DNA from 4 places in the Rhizobium sp. KNZ14-9A genome. Region 4 is predicted to be linked to each of the others. Evidence: riboswitches for the same ligand, from Rfam matches in the RefSeq annotation. Region 4 holds a riboswitch; each other region holds the start of a gene.
What was found. A riboswitch is a leader RNA that binds a small molecule or an ion and turns the genes downstream of it on or off. The one in region 4 is predicted to bind cobalamin.
Positions count from the first base shown of each region.

Region 1: another riboswitch for cobalamin. It lies ahead of cobU (bifunctional adenosylcobinamide kinase/adenosylcobinamide-phosphate guanylyltransferase); the one in region 4 lies ahead of ACR9ZQ_RS11270 (ABC transporter substrate-binding protein).
Region 2: another riboswitch for cobalamin. It lies ahead of bluB (5,6-dimethylbenzimidazole synthase); the one in region 4 lies ahead of ACR9ZQ_RS11270 (ABC transporter substrate-binding protein).
Region 3: another riboswitch for cobalamin. It lies ahead of metE (5-methyltetrahydropteroyltriglutamate--homocysteine S-methyltransferase); the one in region 4 lies ahead of ACR9ZQ_RS11270 (ABC transporter substrate-binding protein).

Region 1 is NZ_JBPGXB010000002.1:882,866-886,700, forward strand. Features, by position in the region: gene ACR9ZQ_RS10495 (chloride channel protein) at 1-1,256, opposite strand, end outside; cobalamin riboswitch at 1,464-1,857, shown strand; gene cobU (bifunctional adenosylcobinamide kinase/adenosylcobinamide-phosphate guanylyltransferase) at 2,210-2,734, shown strand; gene cobW (cobalamin biosynthesis protein CobW) at 2,739-3,785, shown strand; partial or broken gene cobN (cobaltochelatase subunit CobN) at 3,795-3,835, shown strand, end outside.
Region 2 is NZ_JBPGXB010000002.1:1,711,265-1,715,099, reverse strand. Features, by position in the region: gene ACR9ZQ_RS15005 (MFS transporter) at 1-1,502, shown strand, start outside; gene bluB (5,6-dimethylbenzimidazole synthase) at 1,520-2,221, opposite strand; cobalamin riboswitch at 2,264-2,453, opposite strand; gene ACR9ZQ_RS14995 (MFS transporter) at 2,596-3,835, shown strand, end outside.
Region 3 is NZ_JBPGXB010000002.1:4,313,672-4,317,506, forward strand. Features, by position in the region: gene ACR9ZQ_RS28115 (heavy metal translocating P-type ATPase) at 1-1,551, shown strand, start outside; cobalamin riboswitch at 1,592-1,797, shown strand; gene metE (5-methyltetrahydropteroyltriglutamate--homocysteine S-methyltransferase) at 1,905-3,835, shown strand, end outside.
Region 4 is NZ_JBPGXB010000002.1:1,027,685-1,031,519, reverse strand. Features, by position in the region: gene ACR9ZQ_RS11275 (hypothetical protein) at 1-721, shown strand, start outside; cobalamin riboswitch at 777-1,085, shown strand; gene ACR9ZQ_RS11270 (ABC transporter substrate-binding protein) at 1,263-2,294, shown strand; gene ACR9ZQ_RS11265 (FecCD family ABC transporter permease) at 2,306-3,331, shown strand; gene ACR9ZQ_RS11260 (ABC transporter ATP-binding protein) at 3,328-3,835, shown strand, end outside.

The DNA of each region.
Region 1 (3,835 bases), 140 kb from region 4:
GCGGCGAGTACCAGAACGGTGATCGGAAAGTCGCCGGTGATCTCCAGCGCCAGGAAGGTCATGGTCAGCGGCCCGCCGATGACGGCGACGGCGAGCGAGCTCATGCCGACCACGGCATAGATCACGGGCGTCAGTGTCGCATCGGCGAAATAGGGGGCGGAATAGGCAAAGAGCTTGCCGAGCAGGGCACCCATGAAGAGCGAGGCGAAGAACAGGCCGCCCCTGAAGCCGGAGCCGATCGAAATGGCCGATGCCACCGATTTCAGAAGGAAGAGGCCGATCAGCGCGGGAATGGTGATCTCATGGGAGAGGTTGAGATGCAGCGCGCCGTGGCCGGCGGCCAGCACCTGCGGCGAGACCAGCGCCAGCAGGCCGACGACGAGGCCGCCGAGCGCCGGGCGGAAAGGTAGCGCGATGGCGCTTTTGCGCGCCAGCTCCTCGACGAAGGAGACGCCCTGCATGATGAGGATGCCGATGCCGGCGCAGAAGGCGCCAAGGGCGATCGCCGGCACGTAATCGGCGGGCTGGACAGCGCCGAAGCTGCCGACATCGATGATGAAATCGCTGCCGGAGAGCAGGCGGGCGACCAGTGTAGCGACGAGGGCGGCGACGACGACAGGCGTCAGCGAGACGATGGTGTAGGTGCCGATGATCAGCTCGAAGGCATAGAAGGCGCCCGTCAGCGGTGCATTGAAGGCGGCGGCGATGGCGCCGGCTGCACCGCAGCCGACGAGGACACGCATGTCGGAGCGGCGCAGCTGCAGCTTCAGGCCGAATTTCGAGGCTATGCCGGCTGCAAGCTGCGTATAGCCGGCCTCCAGACCGACGGATGCGCCGAAGCCGTTGGAAACGAGATTCTGGATGGCGACGAGAATGCTGTCCGTCAGCGACAGGCGGCCGCCATGCAGGGCATTGGCCTCAATCGGGTCGACCATCGGTTTCTTGCGCCATCTGGCGAGAATGAAGATCAACAGGCCGAGCAGCATGCCGCCGGCAACCGGGGCCGTCATCAGCAGGAACTTGCTGTCGATTTGCGAGGCACTGAGCCTCGTCGTGCCGTCTATGCCGAAGATCAGCCTGTGCATCTCTTCCGAGACATAGCTCATGGCGGTGACCGCAAGCCCCGAGGCGATACCGACGAGCGCGCCGGCAAAGACCATTCCCATTTCGCTGTGTCGGATGAGCGCGCGCAGGCGTCCCGGATCAAAGACGGTGCCGAGAGGGCCGAGGCGGCGAATATCCATTCGGGAGAGCATCATGGGGAAACTAGGCGGCAGGAGTGGGGGTCAAGGGCGGAGCCGGCATCCGCATGAGCGGCAATTGCGGCAAAATACCGACTGAGCCGTAAAGTTTTTGTGACGTAAACCTTTGATTAAAGACGATAATATCGGTAGTGTAAGTCGAGATGATCTCTGTGTGCACCCGGTGCACCGATTGACATGCCCGGGGCGGAAGCCTAACCATGAATTGACATAATGGATGGTTCCGGATCGGCCTTACGCCTTCCGGATGAAAAGGGAATGTGACGGGGCGGACCCAAGCCGGGCGCCTTCATCACAGCCGACCCCGCGACTGTAGAGCAGTCAGGGTCTTCCGTCCGGTATTTTAACCGTTGTGCTGACAGCCTCGCATTCTGCAGGCGGGCAAGGCGGGATAAGTGCCGGAAAAGCCACTGGAATGCATCGTGATCAGCCGGGGCAGGACGCCTCTATCTCTACGAATTGTCCGCCTTTTCACGAGACGCAGCCGGGAAGGCGAGGCAGATCCGCTGGCACGACCAGGGGCGACCGTATCAGGTCGCCCCTGTCGCGGCCGATAACTGCGAGCCAGGAGACCTGCCATCCGTGCCGGGCATAATGCCCATACTGGGCCGTTTGCCCGCTGCCAGCACGGAGGTTGTCTTGGCTGAAGGATTTGATTCAGCGCTGCCTCTGGTGGTGCGTGTGAAAGGTGTCGGTTCGGTATCCCCTGATGGGATGCGTCTGGTGCCTGTTGGTGGACGTTACCCGGCGTGACTTTCCTCTCCTCCCTCATTCCTGTGCTTGTCACAGGAATCCAGCCACGGCGCGTCCGCGCAGTGAATGAATCTACGCCGTCGTTGAGTGAGTTCTCTTGTGCCCAAGGACTTGGGCACGCTGGATCCCTGTGACAAGCACAGGGATGAGGGAGGTGGGTGGAGCCGCGCCTTCGCTCCAAGGGCGGCCGTGGCATGACCAAGAGCCTTCTCAACGCCACCTTCATCCTCGGCGGCGCCCGCTCCGGCAAATCCCGCTTCGCCGAAAACCTCGTCACCACAAGCGGCCTCGACCGCCACTACATCGCCACAGGCCGCGCCTGGGATGACGAAATGCAGGCGCGTATCGACCAGCACAAGGCCGACCGCGGCCCCTCCTGGACCACGCATGAGGAACCGCTCGACCTTACCGAGCGCCTTGCGGCAATCGACGGCGAGGGCAGGGCTGTTCTCGTTGATTGCCTGACGCTGTGGCTCACCAACCTGATGATGGAGGGGCGCGATATCGCCGCCCAGTCCGCCGCCCTTGCCGCCTTTCTACCGCAGGCAAAGGCGCGGCTCGTCATCGTTTCCAATGAAGTCGGCCTCGGCATCGTGCCTGAGAACCGCATGGCGCGGGAGTTTCGCGACCATGCCGGCCGGCTGCACCAGATGATCGCGGCTTCGGCCGACGACGTGTATTTTATCGCGGCAGGTCTGCCGCTGAAAATGAAGGGTTAAATCCATGCAGCAGAAAATTCCCGCAACCGTCATCACCGGCTTCCTAGGTGCGGGCAAGACGACAATGATCCGCAACCTGCTCACAAATGCCGGCGGCAAGAAGATTGCGCTCATCATCAACGAGTTCGGCGATCTCGGCGTCGATGGCGATGTGCTGAAGGGCTGCGGGGCGGAGAATTGCACCGAGGACGATATTATCGAGCTCACCAATGGCTGCATCTGCTGCACGGTCGCCGACGATTTCATTCCGACCATGACCAAGCTTCTTGAGCGCGAGCAGCGACCGGACCATATCATCATCGAGACCTCGGGCCTTGCCTTGCCACAGCCGCTGGTCGCCGCCTTCAACTGGCCGGACATCAGAAGCGAAGTCACCGTTGACGGCGTGATCACCGTGGTCGACAGCGCCGCTGTTGCCGCAGGTCGTTTTGCCGATGACCATGATGCTGTCGATGCACGCCGCGTCGAGGATGAATCGCTCGATCATGAAAGCCCGATCGAGGAGCTCTTCGAGGATCAGCTGACCTGCGCTGATCTGATCGTGCTCAACAAGACCGACCTGATCGACGCTGACGGCCTTGGCCGTGTGAAGAGCGAAGTCGCCTCGCGCATCGCCCGCAAGCCTGTGATGATCGAGGCCAGGAATGGCGACGTGCCGGCAAGCGTGCTGCTCGGCCTCGGCATCGGCACGGAAGACGATATCGTCAACCGCAAGTCCCATCACGAGCTGGAGCATGAGGACGGCACGCCGCACGATCACGACGAATTCGACAGTTTCGTCGTCGAGCTTGGCGCTATCGCCGATACATCAGGTTTCGTCGAGAAGCTGAAGGGCATTATCGCCGAGCATGACGTGCTGCGCCTCAAGGGCTTCATCGATGTCTCCGGCAAGCCGATGCGCCTGCAGCTGCAGGCCGTGGGTGCCCGCATCGACCAGTATTTCGACCGCGCCTGGACCCCGGGCGAAGCACGCAGCACGCGCCTCGTCGTCATCGGCCTGCACGAGATGGATCAGGACGCGGTGCGCAAGGCGATCGTGGCACTGGTCTAAGGGGTTTCGATGCACCTGCTTCTGGCTCAACAGGGAACGATCAGCGACGG
Region 2 (3,835 bases), 680 kb from region 4:
TCGCCCTGATGGCGGCCTGCCTCTCCTCACTGATGTTCGGCCTTGAAATATCGAGCGTACCGGCAATCCTGCCGACGCTGGAAAAGGTGCTGCATGCCGATTTCAGCGCGCTGCAATGGATCATGAATGCCTATACGATCGCCGTGACGACGGTGCTGATGGCAGCAGGCACATTAGCCGATCGCTACGGCCGCAAGCGCGTCTTCCTGATCGGCATTGCCGCCTTTGGCCTCACCTCGCTGATTGCCGGCCTTGCTCAGGATGTTTCGCTGCTAATCGTTGCTCGCTTTCTGCAGGGCATGAGCGGCGGCGTGATGCTGATCTGCCAGGTGGCCGTCCTCTCCCATCAATTCCCGGAGGGCAGAGCCCGCAGCATGGCCTTCGGCTGGTGGGGCATCATCTTCGGCATCGGCCTCGGCTTTGGCCCGATCATAGGCGTTGCGATCGTAGCAGCCGCCGGCTGGCAATGGGTCTTCCTCATCCATGCCGTGCTGGCTGCCGTGACGGTGGCCCTTGCCGTAACGGGTGTTGAGGAATTGCGTGACCCCGCTGCAGGACGGCTCGATATCGCCGGCATCGCCACCCTTTCGCTGGCGGTCTTCTGCCTCGCTTTCTTCATCACCCAGGGTCCGGCTCTCGGCTTTGCCAGCCCTACCGCGCTTGCCATTATCGGACTTTCCGCGGCAAGCCTCGTCGCCTTCATCTTCGCCGAGAGGCTGAACCCGCGACCGATGTTCGATGCCTCGGTCTTCGGCATCCGCGCCTTCTCGGGCGCCATCATCGGCTCGGCTGCCATGAATATCAGCTTCTGGCCCTTCATGATCTATCTGCCGATCTGGTATGAAGCCGGTCTCGGTTATGGCAGTGTGGCCGCGGGTCTGGCGCTGCTTGCCTATACGCTGCCGACGCTCGTCGTACCGCCGCTCGCCGAACGGCTCATGCTGCGCTATCGGCCGGGCATCATCATTCCCGGCGGCCTTTTCACCATCGGGCTCGGCTTCCTGCTGATGAAATCAGGCAGTGCCGCCGCCGCGCCAAGCTGGCTGACGATGCTGCCTGGCGCGCTGCTTGCCGGCATCGGGCTTGGCTTCACCAACACTCCGGTCACCAATACGACGACAGGCGCTGTCTCCAGCGATCGCGCCGGCATGGCTTCCGGCATCGACATGAGCGCCCGGATGATCTCGCTCGCCATCAACATCGCCGTCATGGGCTTCATCCTGTTCAGCGGCGTGCTCTCCCACCTCAAGAGCACCTTGCCAACCTCGACGGATGCCGGCGACCTGCGCCTGCTCGCCGAACGGATCTCCGCCGGCAACATTGCCTCCCTGCCAGACATTCCGGCCGGGACGGTGCATGATGCGCTGGTCGCAGGCTTCGGTGGCGTCATGCTCTATGGCGCGATTGGTGTCTGGCTTCTCGCCGCCGCAAGCTTCCTCGTCTTCGCCCATTGGAAGACGCCGGCCTGCGCCGAGGATTGCGGCACCCAGCCGGCAGAATGATGCACACCCGCGCCGGCTCAGACCGGCGCGGCCTCGCTTTCCACCTGCCCCCAGCCGTCATGGAAAACCAGCTCTTCCAGCGCCATCCGCTGCCGCCAGCCTTTGACCGCCAGTTCCGGCTTATCATAGAGCCGGTCGACGAAGCCGGCGCAGAGCCAGGCGACCATCTCGATGTGATCGGGAATGCCGAGGATCTCCTTCAGGTCACCCTCGCGAAAAATGCTGACCCAGCCGATGCCCACCCCTTCGGCGCGAGCAGCAAGCCACAGGTTCTGGATGGCGCAGACGGTGGAATAGCTGTCCATACGCGGATTATGCGTGCGCCCCAGCACCACGCTGCCGCTGCGGGTTGGATCGCAGGTCACGCAGATGCCGAGCGGCGCCTGGACAATGCCTTCGAGCTTCAGCGAACGGTATTGCTCCTGCCGCTCGCCGTCGAACATGCGGGCCGCTTCTTCATTCGCCCTAAGGAAGGCATCGCGTACCCGCGCCCTTACCTCGACGCTCTTCACCAGAATGAAATTCCACGGCTGCATGAAGCCGACCGAGGGCGCGTGATGCGCGGCGGTCAAAAGACGCGTCACCAGATCATCCGGCAAGGGATCGGGCAGGAACTGGCTGCGCACGTCACGCCGCGTCATGATCGCGTGATAGACGGCCTCGCGTTCGGCCGCAGAAAAGCTGGATGCCGGGCAAACGGCATCATCAATGGGTCGCATCGTCAAATCCCCAACAACGCAACCGCCCGCCGTCCGCGCGGGTTGGGTCTATCTTGCCAGGCCGGTCTTCTGACTTGGCGTCATCCGCTTGACCGCTACCTTCCCGGCCTTGCGGCCAGTGGCATTCTATGCGGCAAGCGTCGGCCTTACAGCGTTGGGCACGTTCCGGTCTTGCGCCGGATTCCCGATTCTCCCGCTTGTGAAAGCGGGCACCTGACGGGTGATCTATGGCGCGGAAACGGCATGGCGGCAAGCTGCATGCGACATTCATTTCGTGGACAGGCTGAAAATGCTGGCCTAGAACGAGACCCGACGCCGCTGGCGCCGAATCCTCTCTCATTGCCTTCCGGTTGCCCGTGTCCCGTCTAACGCCGATGATCCTTGCGGTCGCCCTGTTCATGGAACAGATGGATTCGACCGTGATCGCCACCAGCCTGCCGGCGATTGCTGCCGATATAGGCACCTCGCCGATCGCGCTGAAACTTGCGGTAACGAGCTACCTCGTGGCGCTCGCAATCTTCATCCCGATCAGCGGCTGGATGTCGGACCGCTTCGGCGCACGCAACATCTTCCGCCTGGCGATCTTCGTTTTCATGGTTGGCTCGGTCGCCTGCGCATTCTCCAATTCCATCGCCGCCTTCGTTATCTCCCGCCTCATCCAGGGTGCCGGCGGCTCGATGATGACGCCGGTCGGGCGATTGCTCTTGGTGCGTGGCACGCCACGTCACCAACTGGTGAATGCCATGGCATGGCTGACCATTCCGGCGCTGATCGGCCCGATCATGGGCCCGCCGATCGGCGGCTTCCTGACGACATATCTCAGCTGGCACTGGATCTTCTGGATCAATGTGCCGATCGGCATTATCGGCATCGTCCTCGTCACCCGTTTCCTGCCGGCCGTCGAGCCGCGCAGCCCGAAGCCGATGGATTTTCCGGGCTTCTTCCTGTCGGGTATCGGCTTTGCCGGTTTCGTATTCGGCCTCTCCGTCATCAGCCTGCCCGCCGTTCCCGTCATCTACGGCTATGTCACTGTCGCCGTCGGCGTCCTCTCCGGCATCCTCTATTTCGTGCATGCCAGGCGCACGCCGCATCCGCTGCTCGACCCCAAGATGTTTCGTTACCCGATGTTCCGGGCGGCAATCCTCGGCGCCTCGAATTTCCGCATGGGCCTGGGCGCGCTGCCCTTCCTGATGCCGCTGATGCTGCAGCTCGGCTTCGGCCTGACGCCGCTGCAGTCAGGCTCGATCACCTTCATCAGCGCTCTTGGCTCCATGGGCTCGAAATTTGCGGCCAACCGCACCTATAACGCCTTCGGCTTCCGCAACGTCATCGCGCTGACGACCTTCCTCGCGGCAATCTTCCTCGGCGTGAATGGCTTCTTCACTGCCGAAACGCCGATGTATGTCATCATGGGCTGTCTTCTTGTCGGCGGCCTCCTCCGCTCCATGGCCTTTTCGGGCGTCAATGCCATGGTCTTCGGCGATGTGGACGAGGCCGACAGCAGCCAGGCGACTGCCATCAACGCGGTGGCGCAGCGCATCTCCATGGCCATGGGCGTTGCGGTAGCCGGCACGATCCTGGAAATCTCCTCGAGCTTCCACGGCGGCAAGCTTT
Region 3 (3,835 bases), 3.3 Mb from region 4:
AAGGCGCGCGCCAGCATCCAGTCGCTGACGACGCTGGTGCCTAAGAATGCGCTGCTCGAGACGGGCGGCGAGGTGAAGGAAGTGCCAGCTGAGACGCTTTCCGTCGGCTCCGTCATTCTCGTGCGTCCGGGAGACCGGATTTCCGCCGACGGGACAATTGTTTCCGGCGAAAGCGCTATCGATGAGGCGCCGGTGACGGGCGAAAGCACGCCGGTTCGCAAGGGCGCAGGCGAGATGGTCTTCGCCGGCACGGTCAATGGCGATGCGGCGCTGCGCGTCCGTGTCACGGCCGCTGCCGAGGACAATACGATTGCCCGCGTCGTCAAGCTGGTGGAGGAAGCCCAGGAATCGAAGGCTCCGACGGAGCGCTTCATCGATCGCTTCTCCCGCTATTATACGCCTGGTGTCGTCGTCGTGGCGGCTCTGGTCGCCGTTTTGCCGCCGTTGCTGATGGGCGGGGCATGGGGTGAATGGGTCTATAAGGGTCTCGCAATCCTGCTGATCGGCTGCCCCTGTGCGCTTGTCATTTCCACGCCGGCGGCGATTGCCGCCTCGCTTTCGGCGGGTGCGCGCCGCGGTCTGCTGATGAAGGGTGGGGCGGTTCTGGAATCGCTTGGGAAGGTGACGGCCGTTGCCTTCGACAAAACCGGTACGCTGACCGAAGGCAAACCGCAGGTCACCGATATAATTTCCTACGGACGCACCGAGGCAGAGGTGCTTTCGCGCGCTGCTGTTCTGGAGCAGGGCTCCAGCCATCCGCTGGCGCTGGCAATCCTCAATCGGGCCAAGGCCGATGGAGTACCCGTGCCGCCGGCTTTCGAAGTCGAAGCGCTGCCCGGCAAGGGCATGACCGGCAAGGTAGGTGGGGAGACGCTCGATCTCCTGTCGCCGCCGGCTGCGCGCGAGCGCGGGGCGCTGAATGCGGAGCAGGACGAACAGGTCGCGGTGCTGAACGGCGCGGGCAAGAGCGTCTCGGTGCTGCTCGTCAATGGTGTCGCCGCCGGTCTCATTGCCATGCGCGACGAACCTCGTGAAGACGCAAAGAGCGGGCTTGCGACGCTGAAGGCAGCTGGCGTGCGCGCCATCATGCTGACCGGCGACAACAAGCGCACGGCGGCAGCCGTTGCCGGCGATCTCGGCATCGACTGGCGCGGCGAACTCCTGCCGCAGGACAAGCAGCGCATTGTTGGCGAACTGAAGAAGGAAGGTCTGTTCGTCGCCAAGGTGGGTGACGGCATTAATGACGCGCCGGCACTTGCCGCTGCCGATGTCGGCATCGCCATGGGCGGCGGCACCGACGTGGCGCTGGAGACGGCGGATGCGGCTGTGCTGCATGGGCGTGTCGGCGACGTAGCCCGGATGATCGACCTTTCGAAGCGGACGATGCGCAATATCTTTCAGAACATCACCATCGCGCTCGGGCTGAAGGCCGTGTTCCTGGTTACCACCATCATCGGCATCACCGGCCTGTGGCCGGCGATCCTCGCCGATACGGGTGCGACCGTGCTGGTGACGATGAATGCACTTCGGCTTCTTCAGATAAAGACATAAAGATTTCTTTATATCATATTGACGTTGCGATGCGGCGGGTGCATGCTTGCCGCATCGTTGGTTCTTGGGATCTGTTGATCCCAAGCTAAGAGGGAATTCGGTGCGGCCATCGCCAAGACCGAAGCTGCCCCCGCAACTGTAAGCGGATAGACACCGTCCTTCGACGTCACTGGTAAGACGCCCGGGAAGACTGGACGATGTCGATGACCCGCAAGCCAGGAGACCTGCCGCGATAGATAACGTCCACGGGCGGGGTGTCCCGGTGTGCCGCTTGCGCGAGACGGCATTCCCATGGCCGTATCTCGTCGATGCGTTGCGCCGCAGCCTTGCCCATAACCTTCGGGGTAAGGAAAATGACTATCAAGACTGCAAATCTCGGCTTTCCCAGGATCGGAAAGCATCGCGAACTCAAATTCGCACTGGAGAGCTACTGGGCCGGCAAATCCGATGCCGGCGCGCTTCTCGATGTCGCGAAGCGGCTGCGGGCGGAAAACTGGCTCCTGCAGAAGCAGAAGGGGATCGACGTCATCCCCTCGAACGATTTCTCGCTTTACGACCATGTGCTCGACACGGCGGTCATGGTCGGCGCCATTCCCGCCGCCTATGGCTGGAAGGGCGGGCAAGTTTCTCTCGACACCTATTTCGCGATGGCGCGCGGCTCCACCGGCGAAGAGGCGCATGTCGATTGCGGCCATCAGCACCATCACGGGCATGGCGCGCCGGCGCTGGAAATGACGAAATGGTTCGACACGAACTACCACTACATGGTGCCGGAACTCGGCCCCGATCAGACCTTTGCCCTGACGGCGAACAAGCCACTTGATGCCTTCGTCGAGGCCAAGACACTTGGCATCCACACCCGGCCGGTCATCCTCGGTCCGGTTACCTTCCTGAAACTCGCCAAGGGAAGCGAAGAAGGTTTTGCGCCGATTGACCTGCTTGCACGCTTGTTGCCTGTTTATACAAAAGTACTGGCAGAACTTCGTGCAGCCGGTGTCGACTGGGTGCAGATCGACGAACCTTGCTTCGTGCTCGATCTTTCACAGGAAGAGCAGGCAGCACTGCAGCATACCTATCGTGCGCTGCATGAATTGGTGCCCGACCTGAAGATCATGGTCGCCACCTATTTCGGCGCGATCGGCGACAATCTGCCGACGGCGCTCTCGCTCCCGGTTGCCGGCCTGCATGTCGATCTCGTTCGCGCTCCACAGCAGATCGATGCCCTTTTCAAGGCACCCAGCGATCTGACATTTTCGCTTGGCGTCATCGACGGGCGCAATATCTGGAAGGCAGACCTTGCGGCGATCCGGGAGAGGATCGAGCCGCTTGTCCAGCACTTTGGTGCGGACCGGCTACAGATCGCGCCGTCCTGCTCGCTGCTGCACGCGCCGATCGATCTGGAACTGGAGAGCGGGCTGGATGGTGAGATGAAATCATGGCTCGCCTTCGCTGCCCAGAAGCTTGATGAGCTCGCAGCGCTCGGTGATGCCGGCAAGGCCTCCCAGGTGATTGCGGCAGCCTCGCAGGCCGTTGCATCGCGCGCCGTATCTACGCGCGTACATGATCTGAAGGTCAGACAGCGGGTTGCCGCGATCGACGAGGCGATGAAGACACGCAGCAGCGATTTTGCCGAGCGGACCGGACTGCAGGAGCGTAAGCTTCGCTTGCCGCTGTTCCCGACGACGACGATCGGCTCCTTCCCGCAGACATCAGATGTTCGAAAGTCCCGCTCCGCTTTCACCAAGGGCACGATCAGCGAGGCGGATTATGATGCCTTTCTGAAAAAGGAGACCGAAGCGGCGATCCGCTGGCAGGAGGAAATCGGCCTCGACGTGCTTGTCCACGGCGAATTCGAGCGCAACGACATGGTGCAGTATTTCGGTGAGCAGCTTTCCGGCTTCGCCTTCACTCAACATGCCTGGGTGCAGAGCTATGGCTCCCGTTACGTCCGACCGCCTGTTATCTTCGGCGACGTCTCCCGGCCGAAGCCGATGACAGTCGAGTGGTGGCGCTATGCGCAGTCGCTGACGGAGAAGCCCGTGAAGGGCATGCTGACGGGGCCGGTGACGATCCTCAACTGGTCCTTCGTGCGCGACGATCTCTCTCGCGCCGACGTCAGCCGGCAGATCGCGCTGGCGATCCGCGACGAGGTGCTCGATCTCGAAAGGGCCGGTGCGGCAATGATCCAGATCGACGAGGCGGCGCTGCGCGAGGGCCTGCCGCTGCGCAAGGCTGACTGGAAGACCTATCTCGACTGGGCCGTCGAGAGTTTCCGCCTATGCGC
Region 4 (3,835 bases):
GCCGATGGGTAATCACCTGCTGGTTTCGGTGCCGAACATGCAGGCGCCGGTCAAGGAGGGCGAACTGCCGCCGCGCCTTGGCCTGCGGGTGCTCGATCGTGATGGTCGGCAGATCGGCGATGTCGCGCCCTGCTCCGGCCTGCATGGCGAGGCGACCTCTGCTCGTCTCGTCGCCTTCGGTTGTGAGGAAGGCGTGCTCGTTGCGCGTCCGGGCGGCGCGGAAGGCCCCACGGTCGAGATGCTCGCCTATGGCGTGTCGCTGCCGCGGGGCAAGGTCTCGACGCTGCTCGGCGGCCGCTCCATGCAGTTCTTCCTCGGCAATTACGGGGAGGACAAGCTGGTGCTGATCGATCCTGACAATACGGACGCGCCTTACCGCATCATCGACCTTCCGACGCGGCGCGTCGATTTTGTACTCGATCCGGCAAAGTTCCAGAATGCCTATATCCTCACAGAAGATGGCAGGCTGCATCTGCTCGATACGGTAAAGGGCGAGATCGTCAGATCGGAAACCGTCACAGAGCCCTACAGCAAGGACGGCCATTGGCGCGATCCGCGTCCTCGGCTGGCCGTGGCCGGCGATGATATCGCCATCACCGATCCTCGCCACAGCCTGATCCGCCTTGTCAGTAGCGAAACACTGAAGGAAACGCGCACGATCCCCGTCGAGGGCCAGCCTTTCACGCTGGTCGCCGCCGGCGGCTCGGGCACCAGTCACTGAGCCTGTTGGCCGACCATACTTCGCATTCCCCACGCTTGACGTAGCCCATGGCGGCGTCATAGATCGGGGTGACGGTTCCCCGAGGAAGACTCCAAGGGGATTAATAGGGAACACGGTGCGGACGACCCAATAGGGACCAAGACCGTGGCTGCCCCCGCAACTGTAAGCGGATTGCCGGTTATATCCGGAATGAATGCCTCGTCGTTCATTCCAGGAAATCACCGGCGAGCTGGTCATATCGGGAGTGATCGCTTGCGATCATCTCCGCCGGCCTCAGGGCCATGCCACTGCGCGCGAGCGCGGGAAGGCAGATGACCGGCTGACATCCGCGAGCCAGGAGACCTGCCGTCAATCGCAATCCAATCAGCCAGGCGGGGATGCCTGGACAAGGAGCAGATATGATTGACCTTATTTCCTGCCGCTTGCCGTACGCGATCCGTCCCGATTGGACCACCCGCCGCTAGCCCTCCTCCACGCTTGGCTCACGCATCTGCGCGTGCCGGCGTCTGCTAGCCCTTTTCCTTCCGATCGAGAGTTTCCAATGCGCCAGATTATTCCAGGCTTTTCCCTTGCGCTCGGGCTCGCCAGCCTTTGCCTGGCCGGCCTTGCAGCACCCGCCTTCGCCGCCACCCAATATCCCCTGACCCTCAGCAATTGCGGCCAGAATGTCACTTTCGACAAGGCCCCGGCCAAGATCGTTTCGATCGGCCAGGGCATGACCGAAGTGCTCTTCTCGCTCGGCCTTGCCGACAAGATCGCCGGCACGGCCGTCTGGGTCGGCCCGGTCCTGCCGCAATATGCCGAGGCCAACAGCAAGATCAGACGGCTGGCCGATAACGATCCGAGCTTCGAATCCGTCGTCGGTGCCGAGCCCGATCTGGTGGCTGCCGAATTCGAATGGCATGTCGGCATCCAAGGCTCCGTCGGCAAGCGCGAGCAATTCAAAGACCTCGGCATCAACACCTATATCGCGCCGGCCGATTGCGTCGCCAAGATCAACACCGATGGCGGAGACGGCGTGCGCAAGGAGCTGTTCACGATGGACCTGATCTATCAGGAAATCGCCGAACTCTCCGAAATCTTCAACGTGAAGGACCGGGGCGATAAACTGATCGCCGACCTGAAGAAGCGCGAGGCCGCGGCCGTTGCCTCCGTTTCAGGCGCTGCAGCCAAGAACCTGCCCGTCGTCTTCTGGTTCTCCAGCAAGGAGGTGAAAGGCGATGCCTTCATCGCCGGCAAGAACAGCGCGCCGGCCTATATCCTGAAGACGCTCGGCGCAAAGAACGTCGTGACGACTGAAGAGGAATGGCCCCTCGTCGGCTGGGAAACGATTGCGCAGGCCAATCCCGCCGTCATCGTCATCGCCACTATGGACCGCCGCCGCTATGCCGCCGACGATCCCAAGGTGAAGGTGGATTTCCTGGAAAACGATCCGGTCACAAGGGAGCTCGATGCCGTCAAAAACAAGCGCTTCATCATGATGGACGCGCAGTCGATGAACCCGACGATCCGCACGATCAACGGCATCGAAATCCTGGCAAAGGGCATCGCCGCCTCCGGTCTGGCGCAGTGAGCCAGGCTGCCTTGCCACAGAGACGATGGTGGGTGCTTGCCACGCTCACCATCGCCGCCTTCATCCTGCTCGGTATCATGATCAGTCTCGCCGTCTCGATCGGCGAGATATCGATCCCGCTCGCCACCACGGCAAAGGCGGTCTCCAACCGCCTGTTCGGCACGGCATTCGAACTCAGCCGCATCCACCAGGGCATCGTCTGGGATTACCGCCTCAGCCGCGCGCTGGTGGCGGCCGGTGCCGGCGCGTCGCTGGCGCTTTGCGGCACGGTGCTGCAGGCCCTGCTGCGCAATCCGCTCGCCGAACCCTATGTGCTCGGCATTTCCGCCGGCGCCTCCACCGGCGCCGTCTGCGTCATGATCCTAGGCCTCGGCTATGGCGTGCTCGGCATTTCCGGCGGCGCCTTCATCGGCGCCGTCGTCGCCTTTCTTCTGGTCGGCATTCTGGCGGCGGGCGCGGGTGGCACCAGCGAGCGCATCATTCTCTGCGGCGTGGCGGGCTCGCAGCTCTTCAATGCGCTGACGTCCTATATCGTCACAACCTCGGCCAATGCCGAACAGGCGCGCGGCGTACTCTTCTGGCTCGTGGGGTCGCTCAGTGGTGTGCGCTGGCCGGATGTCTATCTCTCCGTGCCGGTCGCGCTGACAGGCTTGATCGTCTGTCTTGCCCATGTGCGCGCCCTCGATGCCTTTGCCTTCGGCACGGATGCCGCAGCCTCCCTCGGCATCGCCGTGCGCCGCGTGCAGTTCACCCTGCTCGGCGTGACGGCGGCGATGACGGCAGGCGTGGTCAGCATGGTCGGTTCCATCGGCTTCGTCGGTCTCGTCATTCCCCATGCCGCCCGCTTCCTCGTCGGCCCCGCGCATGGCCGCCTGCTGCCGGCGACTGCGCTTGGCGGAGCGATCTTCATGGTCGGCGCCGACATCGTCTCGCGCATCATCATTCCCCAACAGATCTTGCCGATCGGCGTCGTCACCGCGCTCTTCGGCGCACCGGCCTTTGCCATCATCCTCTATCGCGTGCGGAGAAGCGCATGAGCATATCAGTCGACAAGGTCACCTATGCCGCCGGCAATACCGTCATCGTCAACGGCATCAGCATATCAGTCGAAAAGGGCAAGGTGCTCGGCCTGCTCGGGCCGAACGGTTCCGGCAAATCGAGCCTGCTACGCCTGATCTGCCGGCTGCGGCAGGTCAAAAGCGGCGTCATCCGCCTCGGCGACGACGATGTCTCCGGCCTCTCGCGCGCTGCCCTTGCCCGCCGCATCGCCTTGGTCGAGCAGCAGTCGACGACCGACACGCAGCTCACCGTGCGCGATATCGTCCGCCTCGGCCGCACCCCGCATCGCGGCCTCATCGCCTCCTGGGGACCCGATGACGATGCCGCCGTTGCGGAAGCACTCGCCCGCGTCGACATGACCGCGCGCGCCGGCCAGCTCTGGCAGACGCTGTCAGGCGGCGAACGCCAGCGCGTGCATATCGCCAGAGCCCTGGCGCAAACGCCGAGCGAACTCCTGCTCGACGAACCGACCAACCATCTCG